2 regions of the Paenibacillus apii genome follow, and region 1 is predicted to be linked to the other one. Evidence: riboswitches for the same ligand, from Rfam matches in the RefSeq annotation. Region 1 holds a riboswitch; the other holds the start of a gene.
The links. Region 1 has a riboswitch for glycine ahead of gcvT (glycine cleavage system aminomethyltransferase GcvT). Riboswitches for the same ligand answer to the same signal wherever they lie in the genome.

Region 1 (7,369 bases):
CCTTGACGCCTGGGATGACCCCGAGGCGGGAAGCGGCGTAATGGCTTTTGCGGATATTCAATCCGCCGACCTCTCGCATGCCTTCCTTGCCCATAACGGACAGGTAGACCGAAGCGCAGAGCGCGAGCAGCGCCTGGTTGGAGCAGATGTTCGACGTCGCTTTTTCGCGGCGGATATGCTGCTCCCGGGCCTGAAGCGTCAGCACGAAGCCGCGCTTGCCGCTGCGGTCGACCGTCTGGCCGACGATGCGGCCGGGGATGCGGCGCATGAGATGCTCTGCGACCGCGAAGTAGCCGCAGGTCGGCCCGCCGAGCGAGGCGTTGATGCCGAGCGGCTGAGCGTCGCCGACGACAATGTCGGCGCCCAGCTTGCCCGGCGTTTCGAGCACGCCGAGGGCAAGGGGGTTGGCGCTGACAACGAGCAGCGCTTTGGCGTCATGCGCCAGCTGCCCGGCGGCGGCCAGATTCTCGATGCACCCGAAGAAGTTCGGGTATTGCACCAGCACCGCCGCCGTGTCGCCGTCAATCGCCTGCGCCAGCAGCGCAAGATCGGTGACGCCGTCCGTGCAGCCGACCTCGGTGATCTCAAGGCCGAGTCCGGCGGCGGACGTCTTCAGCACCTGCCGCGCTTCGGGATGAACCGCGCTGCTGACGATGATCTTCTTGCGCTTCGCGGCGCCGGAAGCCAGAACTGCCGCTTCAGACAAGGCCGTCGCGCCGTCGTACATGCTGGCGTTGGCGACCTTCATGCCGGTCAGCTCACAGATGTATGACTGGAATTCGAAGATCGCCTGCAGCTCGCCCTGGCTGATCTCCGGCTGGTAAGGCGTGTAAGCCGTATAAAATTCCGAACGGGAAATGACATGGTTGATGACGACGGGGACATGGTGATCGTAGAGGCCCGCGCCCAGAAAGCTGATGTGGCTGTCGAAGTCGGCGTTTTTGTCCGAGAGACGCTTCATATACCGCAGCAGGGCGTATTCGTTCAGCGCTTCTGACATGGGCAGCCGGCCCATATAGCGCACGGCTTCGGGAATATCGGCGAACAGCTCCTCCACGGACTGAATCCCGATTTCCGCCAGCATTTCCTGGCGGTCCTGCTCGGTCATTGGCAGATAACGATGCTTCATTTTCGGATTCACTCCTTAGCTGATTAATGATGAAGCTGATTAATTATAAAGCTGATTAAATGAATAGGTAATGTCCTGCACAGGCAGGTTCTAACGGCTTTTCTTGTAAAAAGGGGCTTTCACGACGGCAGCTTTAAGCCGCTTGCCGCGGATCTCCACTTCCAGTTCCGTACCAATCTCGCCATAGCGGGCATCCACCAGGGCAAGTCCCAAGTTCCGCTTTAGCGTCGGCGACTGCGTGCCGGTCGTAATCTCACCGATTTGCTGGCCGCCCGCGTATACGGGATAATGCGGGCGGGGAATGCCTCGGTCGATCATTTCAATGCCGACCAGGCGGCGCGGAACGCCCTGCTCCTTCTGGGCCAGCAGCGCCTCGCGGCCAATAAAATCGGCCTTATCCAGCTTCACGAAGAAGCCGAGCCCGGCTTCTAGCGGCGAGATCTCCTGCGACAGCTCCTGGCCGTACAGCGGCAGCTTCGCTTCGAAGCGAAGCGTGTCGCGCGCGCCGAGGCCAGCCGGCATAAGCCCGTGGGCGCTGCCCGCTTCGAGCAGCCCGTTCCACAGCGTCGCCGCAGCATCTACCGGAGCGTACAGCTCGAAGCCGTCCTCGCCGGTATAGCCTGTGCGCGACAGCAGCACTTCCACGCCGCACACGGCCGCCCGTTCCACGAAATGGAACGGCTTCAGATCCGCCAGCGGCACATCGGTGACTTCGCTTAAGATCCGCTCGGCATGCGGCCCCTGAACCGCGAGCAGCAGTGTCTCCTCCGAGCGGTCCGTAAGCTCTACGCCGCTCTCCGGCAGATGGTCCTGAAGCCACTGAAAATCCTTGCCGATGTTGGAGGCGTTCACGACCAGCATGTAGCGTCCTTCACCCAGACGATAGACAAGCAGGTCGTCGACCGTGCCGCCGTCCGGATAGCAGAGGAGCGAATACTGCGCCTGGCCGTCCGCGAGCCTGCCAACATCGTTGGTCGTCATGCGCTGCAGGTAAGCTTCCGCTCCGCTGCCGGTCACCATAAATTCGCCCATATGCGAGACGTCGAACAAACCCGCACGGCTGCGCACCGCTTCGTGCTCTTTCTGGATGCCGGCGAACTGCACCGGCAGCTCCCAGCCGCCGAAATCAATGCTCCTGGACTCCGGATAAGCGGAGTAGAAGGCGAAAAAAGGCGTTCTTTTCAAAGCGCTCATGTCGTCACTCCCCGTGGTTTTTTTTAAAATACAAATATATTTTCAAAAGAAACGTAGCAGCGTCCAGCGGGGACCCCGTCCGGCGTTTCTTCGTGCCGAGCCCAAGTATTCCGCAAAAATGTAGCTTTCCCACTGCAGCCCATTCCAAAACCAGATGCGTGAATCCCGTTGGCGACTCTAGTGGCAAGCGCAAAAAAGGACAGCCGAAAGACGAATTGCGCAGCATTAGCACACTCGTTCGTCTTTCGCTCTGTCCTTTGTACCTGAGAGTTACCCCGCTTTCGGACTTCGGCAGTCCGGCTGTTCAGCTCAAGTCGCGGCCGTTCTGGCTGCGCTTTGGCTTTGAGCGGGTTTCCCCGTTGGTGACCGTTCGCTGTCAGGCGCCCGGTGCTCTCCAGAGATGCGTCCGGCAGAGGTCCTTTTGCCTGAGAGATTCACCTTGGTGCAAGGCTTACTCCTTCGGCGCCGTCTTCAGGGACGGTCTCTCCCTATGCCATCATTCGCAGTTGTATGTGACTATTCTCACTCCATTAATACTGGAATCCCATCCCGATGTCAACATAATTCGATCAAAACCGGATGAAATATATTTTCCTGTCAGATATATTGACACCTGATAAGGGCATAACTTAGTCTATAACTAATTTAAGACTCCCAATAACGAAAAGAGGCGGCAATCGAAAATGAGTGAAGTGCTAGACAATCTTCGGTACAGCGAAGAGCATGAATGGGCGCAGCAGGGCGAGGGCCAAATCGTCCGCGTAGGCATTACCGACCATGCCCAGCATCTGCTTGGCGATATCGTGTTCGTGGAGTTTCCGGAAATCGGCGCGGCGGTGAGCGCCGGCGACAGCGTAGGCAGCATCGAATCGGTCAAGACCGTATCCGAATTATATTCTCCGATTTCGGGAACGGTGACACGGGTCAACGAGGCGCTGGAAGACAGCCCCGAGCTGCTGAACGAGCAGCCGTACGGCGAGGGCTGGATTTACGAGGTGGAGATCGAGGGCGATTACGCTTCCGCGACGGCCGGGCTGCTGGATGCGGCGGCTTATCGTGAGCTGGTTGGAGAGTAGGAGACCGGTAATCGGCCAACCTGCTAATCGGCTAAATAAGTTAATGGGATAATTCTGTTCGTACCTGGACCGGCATCGGATTTCTGAGTGAACGGGAAAACCTCCGGTTTATTTTTGGGAAAAAAGATAATTCGCTCAATAAACAGGAAAACCTCCGGTTTATTCGCTGTTTTTTCTTCATTTCCGGCTAAAGCGCCGAATTAAGAGGGAAATTTTCCAGCTTAGTTCGGAAAGAGGTCTCTTTTTGGAAAAATAAAAGGGAGAAATTCCGCTTCGTCTCTTTCGGCTTGTTTCGATTTTGGCGGGTGGAAGAGCGAATGCCACTCTGCTGAGGTTGCCGGAGGCGGAATTTGAGCCATATTGCATACGGAATTATAAACGAAAAAACACCACGGGTGGCTTTGGACAGTGGCAAATTTGCCGGACCAATGCCGGATTTTAGCGGGCTTGGCACAGCGGCGGATTCACCGGACCAGGTCCGGAATCTACGGTCGGGCTTGGTACAGCGGCGGATTCGCCTAACTCTGGCCGTCTTACTGGGCAGGCTTTTGACAGCGGACCGATCTGCTGGACCAAGGCCCGCCTTTTTTGTTTTTTGCATGATGGGTGAGGTTGTTTAGCCTTGCGTCTTGTTGCTTCCAGCCGTTCCGCCTGCCGCTACCGAGTCGGAAACCCGGCGATTCCCTCGTAGATCGATGGCGCCAGATGCCAAAAGTAGGGCTCCAGGAACAAGCAGGCCGCCGCAAAAAGAATCCACAGTCCGAGAAGCCTTCCTATCTTCCGGGGCCTCCGGATAGAGGGGGAAAGCACCAGCCAATAAACGGCTGCGGAGTAGAAAGGGAACAGCGAAGCGGTCATCAAGGCGGTGCTCATCGTAAAGGTGATCTCGGCGACCGGGGTCGGAATCATGGCATTCGGATTGTTGACCGGATCGGCAAAATACACCCCCGCGAGAAGAGGCAGCCAGGCGGCCAGTACATGAAGCGGAAACGTCCGGATCTTGCCATCTTTTAAAGCCCGCAGAATCCACCAATACCCGCACCAGACGAGCGCGTACAAAGCGCCAAAGGCCAGCAAGTAGCTCCTTATCACCGCAAGTCTCCAGCCTGTCGGCATACCTGATGGAACATCCCAGAACAGATGCGGAGAGACCCCTAAGAAAAATACAAACCCGCCGAAACTCATTAGAAACATTAGAAAAATGGCATGAAAAACGAGACTGACCAATGGCAGGCCAACGGTATCCCCGATAGTTCGCCACCGGTTCGGATCGCGTAAAGCGCGGACAAGAGAAGCCATGGCTATCGCAACATCTCCTTTGCTTACTCTTTCCACACAATGTATATTTTTTCCTGTTCAATTACGCATGAATTTCCTGTGAATTTCCCTGGATTACCTCTGAATCTCCCGGCCTAAAGCCGCTCCCATTCGAATTGCGTATCCGCTCAAAAAGGCTTGCCTGCTGCGGTTTCCCAAACGGAAATAGCCGTTATGCAGTTGGTGATGGGATGATAGTCGGTCTTCGGCGGCGGACTTTTGATGCTGTTGTACTTCCGGTTAGACTCATCCAAAAGCTGATACCACGCTCCATAAGTATGGTCGACGAAATGGGTCCAGCAGTAGCCGAAAATATCCTCGTAAAACTTCCGGTATTCCGGCTGCCCCGTGCCTTCGGCGAGCAGGGCGGCAGCGCCAATCGTCTCAGCCATGACCCAGTACCGCTTATCCGAATCGATGATTCGTCCGTCCTCAGGAGACATTGAATAAAAAATACCGCCATACCGCCGGTCCAGCCCTTTATCCACCGCCTCCCGGAATAACCGCTCCGCCTGCGGCACAAGCCATGCTTGCGGACACAACCGCTTAAGCAATAGCAGCAGCTTGGCCCACTCGATGGAATGGCCGAAAATATAGCCGTAAGGCCGAAATTCGTTCTTGATATTCCCCTTGTTGTAATTCCAGTCGATTACCCAGTCGGCGGTGAAGTGCTCCCAGATTAGCTGGCCCGATTGCGGAAGCAGCTTGAACATGACGGAATGCGCGAGCGTATTGGCGCGGTCAAGATAGAGCTTTTCGCCGGTAGCCTCGTAAGCCGCCATCATCGCTTCGGTTAGATGCATGTTTGCATTTTGTCCGCGATAGGGAGACACATCAGACCAGTCTCGGGACGCCTCATCAGCGTACAGGCCGTCCTGTTCATTCCAGAAATGCTTCTCCAGTACATCATAGACTTCACCGATCATCGCCCCCGCTGTGGGGATTCCCGCTTTAAGAGCGGTAGAGGCTGCCAGTAAGGCAAAAGCGTGCCCGTAAGCGAGCTTTCTTTTGTCAACCGGATTCCGGCCCTTCAGTATCCAAAAATATCCTCCGTGCTCATGATCCCATTGGTACTCCCGAAGAAAGCGCAGCCCGTGCTCCACAGCCCCGCGGTACTCCTCAGGCCCTCCAACCAGCAGAGCGGCGCTGAACGTATAAATGAACCGAGTCATTCCCACCAGATGTTTCGTCTCGTAATCGCATACGGTCCCGTCGTCCAGAAAGCAATTGATGTAACCGCCGTTGACATGGTCGATGCAGCGGGGAGCGTAGAAACGAACCGAATCCAGAATATGCCGCTTCAAAAATGAAGGATCAGCGAAATCGGGACAGGTGAATGGCGAATCGTTCATGGATCATCCCTCTTTTATTAAAAGATAAGAATTTATAAGCCGAGCGCTTATTGCCATTCCTTCTACTTAAAGTTATTAATGATTAAAGTTGTTAATAATTGTATATGCATATTGTGGCTAGGATTAGTCATTATGATACTTAACGCAATTAAGGAAGAGGTAAACTTGGCGGCGCCATTAAAGTCCTTGAGTCCGGTCGGGCAGGAGAACCTGTGCATAAAAAAGCAGCACGAAAAAGCCGATTTTAGTGAACGGCAATGGGTGCCGCCGAAAATCCGCTTTGCAGGCTTATTCGTGTTTTGCTGCTTCAGTTATAGTTGGCTGTTCCCGCAGGCTTCGTCCTACACCGGGTTCAGCAGGGAGTCTACGCTATGGGTCGGGCATGTGGCGCGTTTGGTTCAAAGACGCTCTTGGCTTTCAAAGCCATTCATTCCTCCTGCAGCTGCCGCAGGACGATAATCTCCACCCGGCGGTTCTTCTGGCGTCCGCTCTCCGTGGTGTTGTCTGCGGCGGGACGCGTATCGGCGTACCCCGCATACTGGAACTGGCCGGGGCTCAGGCTTTCCTCGTCGAGAAAAAAGCGCAGGACGGACAGCGCGCGCGCTCCCGACAGCTCCCAGTTGTCCGCATACCGGGAGGAAGGAAGCACCGGCGTGTTGTCGGTATGACCCTCGATGCTGACCGTCGCGCCGATGCCGCGGAACAGACCGGACAACTGGCGCAGCGCGGGGAGCGCCGCGGGCTTGAGGTCCGCCTTCCCGACGTCGAACAGGAAACGGTCGCTGAGGGTGATGGCGATGCCCTGCGGCTTGTCCGCGACAAAAATCTGGTCGCCGAGGCTATTGTCCTTCACGTACCTCGTGATCACGTTCATCAGTTCGGCCAGCTTCTCTTCCTGCCGGCGGAAGGCCAGCTCGCGGGGCGACGGCGGCTCTTCCGCGCCAGGTGTCGCTCCGGCCTGGCCGTTTTCGCCACCCGTTCCGGCTGATGCTCCGGCGCTCGGTGCGGACGAGGGGGAGGGAAGGCCCGTAGAGCCGCCGCCGGCGCCGTTCTGCCCGTTTTTCAGACCGTTCTCGCCGTTCAGCACCCCGCTTCCGCCGTCCAGATTGCCGCTCCCGGTCTGGAAGGAGCGCTGAAGCGAGGCGATTACGCTGCCGTATTTTTCCTGATCGAGACTGCTCATGGCATATAAAACAACAAAAAAGATCAGCAGCAGCGTAATCAGATCGGCGTAGGTGATCATCCAGCGGTCCCGGCCCTCCCGGCTCTCCCGCCGGCGAATCCGCTGTCCCCGCTGCCTC
Region 2 (7,369 bases), 420 kb from region 1:
AACTCCATGGCTAAAAAGGGCTTTTTTGGCGGCTTCAAGTTGTTTGCCAGGAGATCAAGCACAGCACTGGTACCGTTCACTTCCGCGGCTTGACATACTCGAGAAGGTAGTCACGAAATGGGCAACGGCAAATCGTTTTTCTTAATTATGAAAGCTGCTATTCTTAGTGGGCCGTCTAAGACAGCCCTATTTCTTTATCCAAAATTTGCCGATACAGACAGCGCGGAGAACCGTATCATAAATAATGGCAAGTTTTCTCTATTAGCTTCAGTAATACAGTTCCATAATATCAAAATCATTGATGTATTTTTTTGTAAATTATTGTTTGAAAATGTAGAATTAAAGAACAGAATGGTAATATTTGTTCTAGGTGTTTTTTATTGTGTTGAAAAGGGGTAAAAACAATGAGCACTAATATGGTGGAGTTAATTAAAAAGATAGATTTTGGTGATATAGATGGACTGTATGATGCTAATCTGGAATCTTATTTTATCGACGACAACTACTGGCAAACAATTGTTGAAAATAATATTTATTTTGTTATTGGTAGAAAAGGTACGGGTAAATCAGCAATATATAATTGGATTGAGAAACAAGCCGGCAACAATGATGCGATTATTTCAAACATGTCATTTAAAGACTTTCCATTTGAAAAGTTGCTTACTTTGAAAGATGAGGATTTTTCAAGACCAAATCAATTCCAGAGTATATGGAGAAATATAATTTTTTTAGAATTGGCGTCTCAAATTACACGTGATGCAAATTCTGTTGTTAACGATGAATATAAACAATTGTTCGATTATGTACATTACTTATTTGGTGATGATGTTATTGATTTACATAAACAAGTGGTGACTAAAGCAGATAAAACCTCGGGCAGTATATCACTAAAGCCGTTGTCCTTATCCGCTGAGAGTACAGGAAATACTACATATGCGCGTGAGTTTAGCAACATAACACAAATCAACAGGAAGCTAGAGAATCTAATTATTAATTACTTTCAAGGTTATCCTGAAACAACAAGATTTTTGATTCAATTTGATCAGTTAGACGATAACTATACTCAATATCAAAACATGGGTGAGTATCACCAAGCAATTATAAGTCTCTTTAAAGTTATTTATGATATAAACCAAACGTTTAAAAGTCGAAATATAAAAGCCAAAGTGGTGGGATATCTACGAAGTGACATTTATAACTCGATTGATCAATTTGATGCTGAGAGTGCACGCTGGGATAGGTATAAATTGAACTTAAACTGGTCTATTGTTAATAGAGATGATTGGGCAAATGCAAGATTATTGCGAATGATCAATAAAAGAATTCATCTGTCTATACCTTCACTTTCAGAATATGGGGCATTTAATGCACTCTTTAGCAAAAAGGTTTTTGATTTTGATTCTCGGGAAAGCATATTCAAGTTTGTTGTACATCGTGGTTTTCATAGACCTCGTGATGTTCTTCAATTTTCAATAAAAATACAGGATGAGATTAATAGAACAAATTCAATTTCTAGGTCAACTATTCCAAGTGCCGAAAAAGAATACTCCTTATGGCTGCTTTCTGAAATCTCCAACGAAATAGCTGTAAAAATTAATGACCAAGATATATTACATGAATTATTACGAATTGTAGGTCCACAGCCATTCTCTTTAACCGAATTTAAGCAGCAAAGATATAAAAATTTTGAAGCAAAATTAGGAATGGATGCGGAATCCTTACTTAGATATCTTTATCAGTTCGGAATTGTGCTAAATCGAAATAGACTTAAGACTCATACAGAATATTATTCGATAATGCGTAATGATAGATCAACATTAAATAGGGAGTTAAAAATACAGATTCACCCAGGGATCTGGAAGGGACTTCATACATCAACTTATTCCTTACGTAGATAGAACAATACCAAGGGCTGCTGAATATAGCAGCCCTTCATTTTGTAAAAAACTTGCCGCTACAGACAGCGCAGTGAACCGTAACATAAATAACGGCGAAATATAACGATAGTTATAAAAAAATCAGCTGCATACGCGGCTCAGCCTGAACCCGCCGAGGTTGCAGACAAGTCTACTTCATTCGTTGCCCCTGCCCCTCGGGCAGAGAAGTTTTACCCCGCTACCCGTATGAAACCGCAGGGGCCGCCTTTATATTATTTTTCCCTAAGGATGCCTGGCTCTGATTCCGATAGCTGCTTCAATCAGGAGTGGAAGAGTGAAGGGCGGCACAGGCTAGAATGTCCGCCGTCGTGCGAATTCTGCCAAGCCGCGGGAAGATCACGGAACGCACATACTCATGCTCCGCCTCACTGAAGCCGGTCATGGCGTCTATCGCAAAAATCACCTGATACCCGTGGGCGAAGGCTTCTCGCGCTGTGGTATCCACACCAATACCTGAAGCAATGCCGCAAAGGACGATCGTCGTAATGCCACGCCGGCGCAACTGCTGATCCAGGTCCGCCGCATGGAAGGCACCCCATTGGCGCTTTGTAATCACGTGGTCGGTGTCTATGACACCGATCTCTGGCACAATTTCATCCCAGCCGGGTGGCAGGTTCATTGCAGGAGGAGCTTGGTCCAGTAAAGGACGCGGCATATCCTTGAAGTCCTTGCTGGATACGCGTACGAGCCCCACGAATGCACCTGCGTTTCAGAACGCCTTCACCATGGAGGCGGCACGGCTGACGACTTGCTCAGCTGAATGAGGGGCATAGCGGGTTCCAAGTCATTTTTGCAAATCAATTACGATTAAGGCTGTCTGAGGAAAACGAAATAATAATTCTTGCAGGAGCTTAAGAGCTTGGTCATCCAGTTAAAGCAGATTGTCCTATCTGAACGGGATTGATCCACAGAGAACCCTGCCACAAGTAACCTCACTTTTAACAGGGCGCAGCCTTAAACCCAAGAGGGCTAGGAAAGACATTGTGACTTTTATCACTGTTTAAATACTTACATCGCAAGTAATATGTTAAAATATCAGAAGGCATTACCGCTTAATTAACTTAATAGTTAGCAAGCTATGATTGCTATGGGCACACTATAGCAGGAGCAGCTTCTGGAGAGACCGCGGGAAATCCGCGGCGCCGAAGGGTTCACAATCTCAGGCAAAAGGACAGAAGAGTACTGAATGTATTTGTTATGCTGATCGTTGTAAGCAGGATAAGTATTATTCGATATTCTTATGAACCGGGAGATTGGAGGACATCCAATCTCTTTTTTTATTGGCACCAATGTATTGCATTCATAAGGGGGAACTAGGTATGGCACAACCAGAATTAAAGAGAGAGCTAGCAAATCGGCATGTTCAACTCATCGCGATCGGCGGCACCATTGGTACGGGATTGTTCTTGGGATCGGGAAAAGCGATTCAACAGGCAGGCCCATCCATCATGCTTACGTACATCATCGTGGGGATCGCCGTGTTTTTCGTGATGAGAGCGCTAGGAGAACTCCTGTTGTCTAAAGCAGGTTATCAATCGTTTACGGATATTGCGGAAGACTATCTTGGATCTCGGGCCGCGTTTATAACCGGTTGGACCTATTGGTTTTGCTGGATCATGACGGCTATGGCTGATGTAATTGCGGTTGGCGTATATGTACAATATTGGTTCGATATCCCGCAGTGGGTACCTGCTATCTTCTGCTTAATCATTTTATTAGGGCTCAACCTGTTAACGGTAAAAAATTTCGGAGAACTGGAATTTTGGTTTGCGTTAATCAAAGTGATCACGATTCTTGCCTTAATTGGCATCGGGGTTGTTTTGCTGGTCATGGGATTCAAGACGGATGCAGGATCGGTCACGGTAAAAAATCTCTGGGAACACGGGGGCGTTTTTCCGAACGGCATTTCAGGTTTCTTATTTTCCTTTCAAATGGTGGTATTCGCCTATGTCGGTGTGGAATTGGTTGGGGTATCGGCAGCGGAAACCTCCAATCCGGAAAAAAATATCCCATCGGCGATCAATAAAATTCCTCTACGGATTCTATTTTTCTACGTGGGCGCGCTGTTCGTCCTGCTCTGCATTAACCCATGGACGGAGCTCAGTCCGGCTGAAAGTCCTTTTGTTAAAACCTTTACTTTAGTAGGGATTCCGATTGCCGCAGGGATTATCAATTTCGTCGTATTAACTTCAGCCGCTTCCGCATGCAACAGCGGGATGTTCTCTACAAGCCGGATTCTTTATAACTTGAGCAAGAACAACCAGGCGTCTCCTCATTTTTCCAAATTGAATAAAAATCATGTGCCCGGGAATTCGTTATTCATCTCCACGCTTGTCATATCGGCGGGCGCTCTACTCAGCAAACTTATTCCGGAGCAGGCGTTTGGAATCGTGACAACGATAAGTGCCATTTGTTTCATTTGGGTCTGGGGCGTCGTGCTCGTCTGCCATATCCGGTATAAGAAGACCCGGCCGGAATTACAGGCTCAATCCAAATTCAAGGCACCCTTTACGCCATTTATTAACTATGTGGTCTTAGCGTTGTTTGCCGGGATACTCATCATTATGCTGTTTGCCAAAGAGACACGTCCGGCGTTATTGTTTACCCCTCTGTGGTTTGTTCTGTTATTTATGCTGTACCCCAATAGAAGCAAAAGGGAAAAAAGCAGCAATATAGCGACGAACATCAAATAGATTTGCTGTTAGGAACGCATTGACTTCTCGTGGAGTCGGTGCGTTTTTTTCTGCTCCGAGAAAGGCGGCTTTTTTGCTATAATCGGGACTTTACAAAAGATAATTAGTTACAAAACAGCGCAGCCCCGGCAGACGAAATCCAAAATGGAAGTGATTCTTTCGTGTCTAGCCGTAGTCGATCCAAGACCCACCAAGAACAAAAGGAAAGCGAACAGAATGTCATTTACATTTTTCTTTTTCAAAAGAAAAATAAGTAATTTAATTGTTTAAGTGTGATTAACGTAAAACTTCCCTTGTGAGAATCCTTATTCTAAAGGATTCTCACAAGGGTGTAAGAGGACAAGAGCCTTAATTGCGGCTAGGAACAATTGAGATTGAGAACACAACCAGCGGGAACTAAGGCAAGTCTGAAATTTCTTTTTTAACTATTTGAAATTGATAAATTTGACTTTTCGTAGTGCCTTGGCACCGGAATCGTCAGCCTATCGTGCAGATTATCCCACACCATCACTTTCTAACAAGGAATAAAAATTATCACGGTCTTCGTCATCAAATTTGCCAAGTGTCCGTACCCTGACATACTCATGTCCGCCATACATGTCTATTTCCTCACCGTACCTATTGTAGAGCGCGATCATATTGCCATCCTGATTCAATTCCATGTACCCGTAACATTTTGCTTCAGGCGCTTCACCGTAAAAGAGGGTAAATCTGATTTTGATCACTCTGTGCATGCAGATCCTCCTGTTCTGTCTTTCGTATTGGCTTTGAATTTATACAGTATCCCCCATAAAATGTCAACAGTGATCCGTCCTTCGTCATCTGATTTTAAACGTGCTTTTCGACGAGCGGCGCATGAGTTAAATCAAAAAACCCCCGGCAATCCCGCCGGGGGTTCAACTATGCATAAATAAAGTTTGCGCACAAAGAAGCACTATGCTATGATTGAAGAACTGCTGATTTTAATTTAAATAATTGCAAAGTTAACCCATCTTATTTACACTTTAATCTTACCACACGACATTACGGTTTGTCAAACTTTCTTTTTCTTCAAATTCGAATGAAGGAGTGCATGCAGGAAGATGATAAGCGCGGAGGATTGGAAGCAAGAGCAGGAGCGGCTGGAGCTGGTTACTGAAAAGCTGCAAGCGAGAATCGCTGAACTGGCGCCGGAAGTGGAGGGGCTGCACAATCAGGCGGTGGATATCCGTAAGCAATTTTGGGAGGAAGTAACGGTCAACACGAGCACGGACGAAGATTTTGAAGAGACCTTCTACAGTATCAGGCAGCAAGAAGCGTTATTGTCCGAACGGGAGCGAAGCCACCGGCAGCGCGTACAGCAGTGGAAAAACATGAAACGGTTGCTGGCATCACCCTACTTTGGGCGCATCGATTTCCACGAGGATGGCTTGAGCTCTACCGAGCAGGTCTACATCGGTGTGTCATCCTTCGTCGATTCTGACGGCATGAGTTTCCTGGTTTATGACTGGCGTACTCCAATCGCGAGCATGTACTACGATTATTCTCCGGGAGCGGCCGGATATGACACGCCGGATGGAGCCATCTCGGGGACGATGAAGCTGAAACGGCAGTATCAGATCCGCGAGGCGGTGCTGCAGAACGTGTTCGACACGAGCGTAACGATCGGCGATGAATTGCTGCAGCAGGTGCTCGGCAAGGGTGCGGACAATCAGATGAAGAGCATCGTCGCGACGATCCAAAAGGAGCAGAACGCCATTATCCGTGATGACAAAAACCGGATGCTCATCGTGCAGGGGGCAGCCGGCAGCGGGAAAACCTCGGCGGCGCTGCAGCGGGTAGCGTATCTGCTGTATAAGCACCGCGAGCGGCTCAAGGCGGACCAAATCGTTCTTTTTTCACCGAATCCGATGTTTAACAGCTATGTATCTACCGTTCTTCCCGAGCTCGGTGAAGAAAACATGCAGCAGACGACCTTCCAGGAATATCTGGACCACTGGCTTGGCGGGACGTTCCGTGTAGAGGACCCCTTTGACCAGATCGAATACGTGCTGACAGAAGCATCAAGCCAAGGGTATGCCGCCCGGATGAAAGGGATGGAGTACAAGGCATCCGCAGACTTTCTGCAAGCTCTCCAGAATTATGCGCAGTGGCTGGAGCAGCAGGGCATGCGCTTCTCAAGCATCCGCTTTCGGGACCGCGATTTGATCACGGCCAAGCAAATAGAATCCACATTTTATAGCTATGATCCCTCCATTCGCATGACCAATCGCATTATTATGCTGCAGGAGTGGCTGCTGCGTGAGTTGAACCTGCTGGAAAGCAAGGAACGTGAGGCGCTTTGGGTGCAGGAGGAGCTCGATTATCTTGACAAGGATCAGTACGCCGAAGCGTATCATGCTCTGCACAAGGAGAGGGGCGTGTTTGACTTTGCCGAGCAGTATGAAGAGGTCCGCGAAAGACTGGACGGCAAGGGCAGACCGGACGAGGGCGATTTCGACTATGCCGAGCGGGAGGAAGAGCTACTGCGCCGGATGATCGTGAAGGAGCAGTTTAAGCCGCTGAAGCGAAGCGTGAAGCGGTTGTTGTTCATCGATATGGCCCAGCTGTACATTCAATTGTTCGAAGAAGAGGATGCTTATAAAAAGATGACGAAGGAAGCTGAAATTCCTTCGCTTTGGCCGGAAATCTGTGAACAGACCAAGGAGAAGCTTGGCCGGCTCCAACTGTTCTATGAAGATGCGACACCGTACCTGTATT

Region 2: it holds a riboswitch for glycine, as region 1 does, so the genes downstream of both, G5B47_RS06215 (amino acid permease) here and gcvT (glycine cleavage system aminomethyltransferase GcvT) in region 1, are expected to answer to the same signal.

The regions. Positions count from the first base shown of each region.
Region 1 is NZ_JAAKGU010000002.1:487,972-495,340, forward strand. It holds gene gcvPA (aminomethyl-transferring glycine dehydrogenase subunit GcvPA) at 1-1,129, opposite strand, end outside; gene gcvT (glycine cleavage system aminomethyltransferase GcvT) at 1,220-2,323, opposite strand; glycine riboswitch at 2,727-2,823, opposite strand; gene gcvH (glycine cleavage system protein GcvH) at 3,007-3,399, shown strand; gene G5B47_RS08095 (hypothetical protein) at 4,057-4,698, opposite strand; gene G5B47_RS08100 (AGE family epimerase/isomerase) at 4,845-6,068, opposite strand; gene G5B47_RS08105 (flagellar motor protein MotB) at 6,496-7,369, opposite strand, start outside; gene G5B47_RS08110 (flagellar motor protein) at 7,368-7,369, opposite strand, start outside.
Region 2 is NZ_JAAKGU010000002.1:70,554-77,922, forward strand. It holds gene G5B47_RS06195 (RNA-directed DNA polymerase) at 1-145, shown strand, start outside; gene G5B47_RS06200 (hypothetical protein) at 118-399, shown strand; gene G5B47_RS06205 (P-loop ATPase, Sll1717 family) at 405-1,898, shown strand; gene G5B47_RS06210 (isochorismatase family protein) at 2,194-2,631, opposite strand; glycine riboswitch at 3,042-3,122, shown strand; gene G5B47_RS06215 (amino acid permease) at 3,257-4,630, shown strand; gene G5B47_RS06220 (hypothetical protein) at 5,125-5,364, opposite strand; gene helD (RNA polymerase recycling motor HelD) at 5,713-7,369, shown strand, end outside.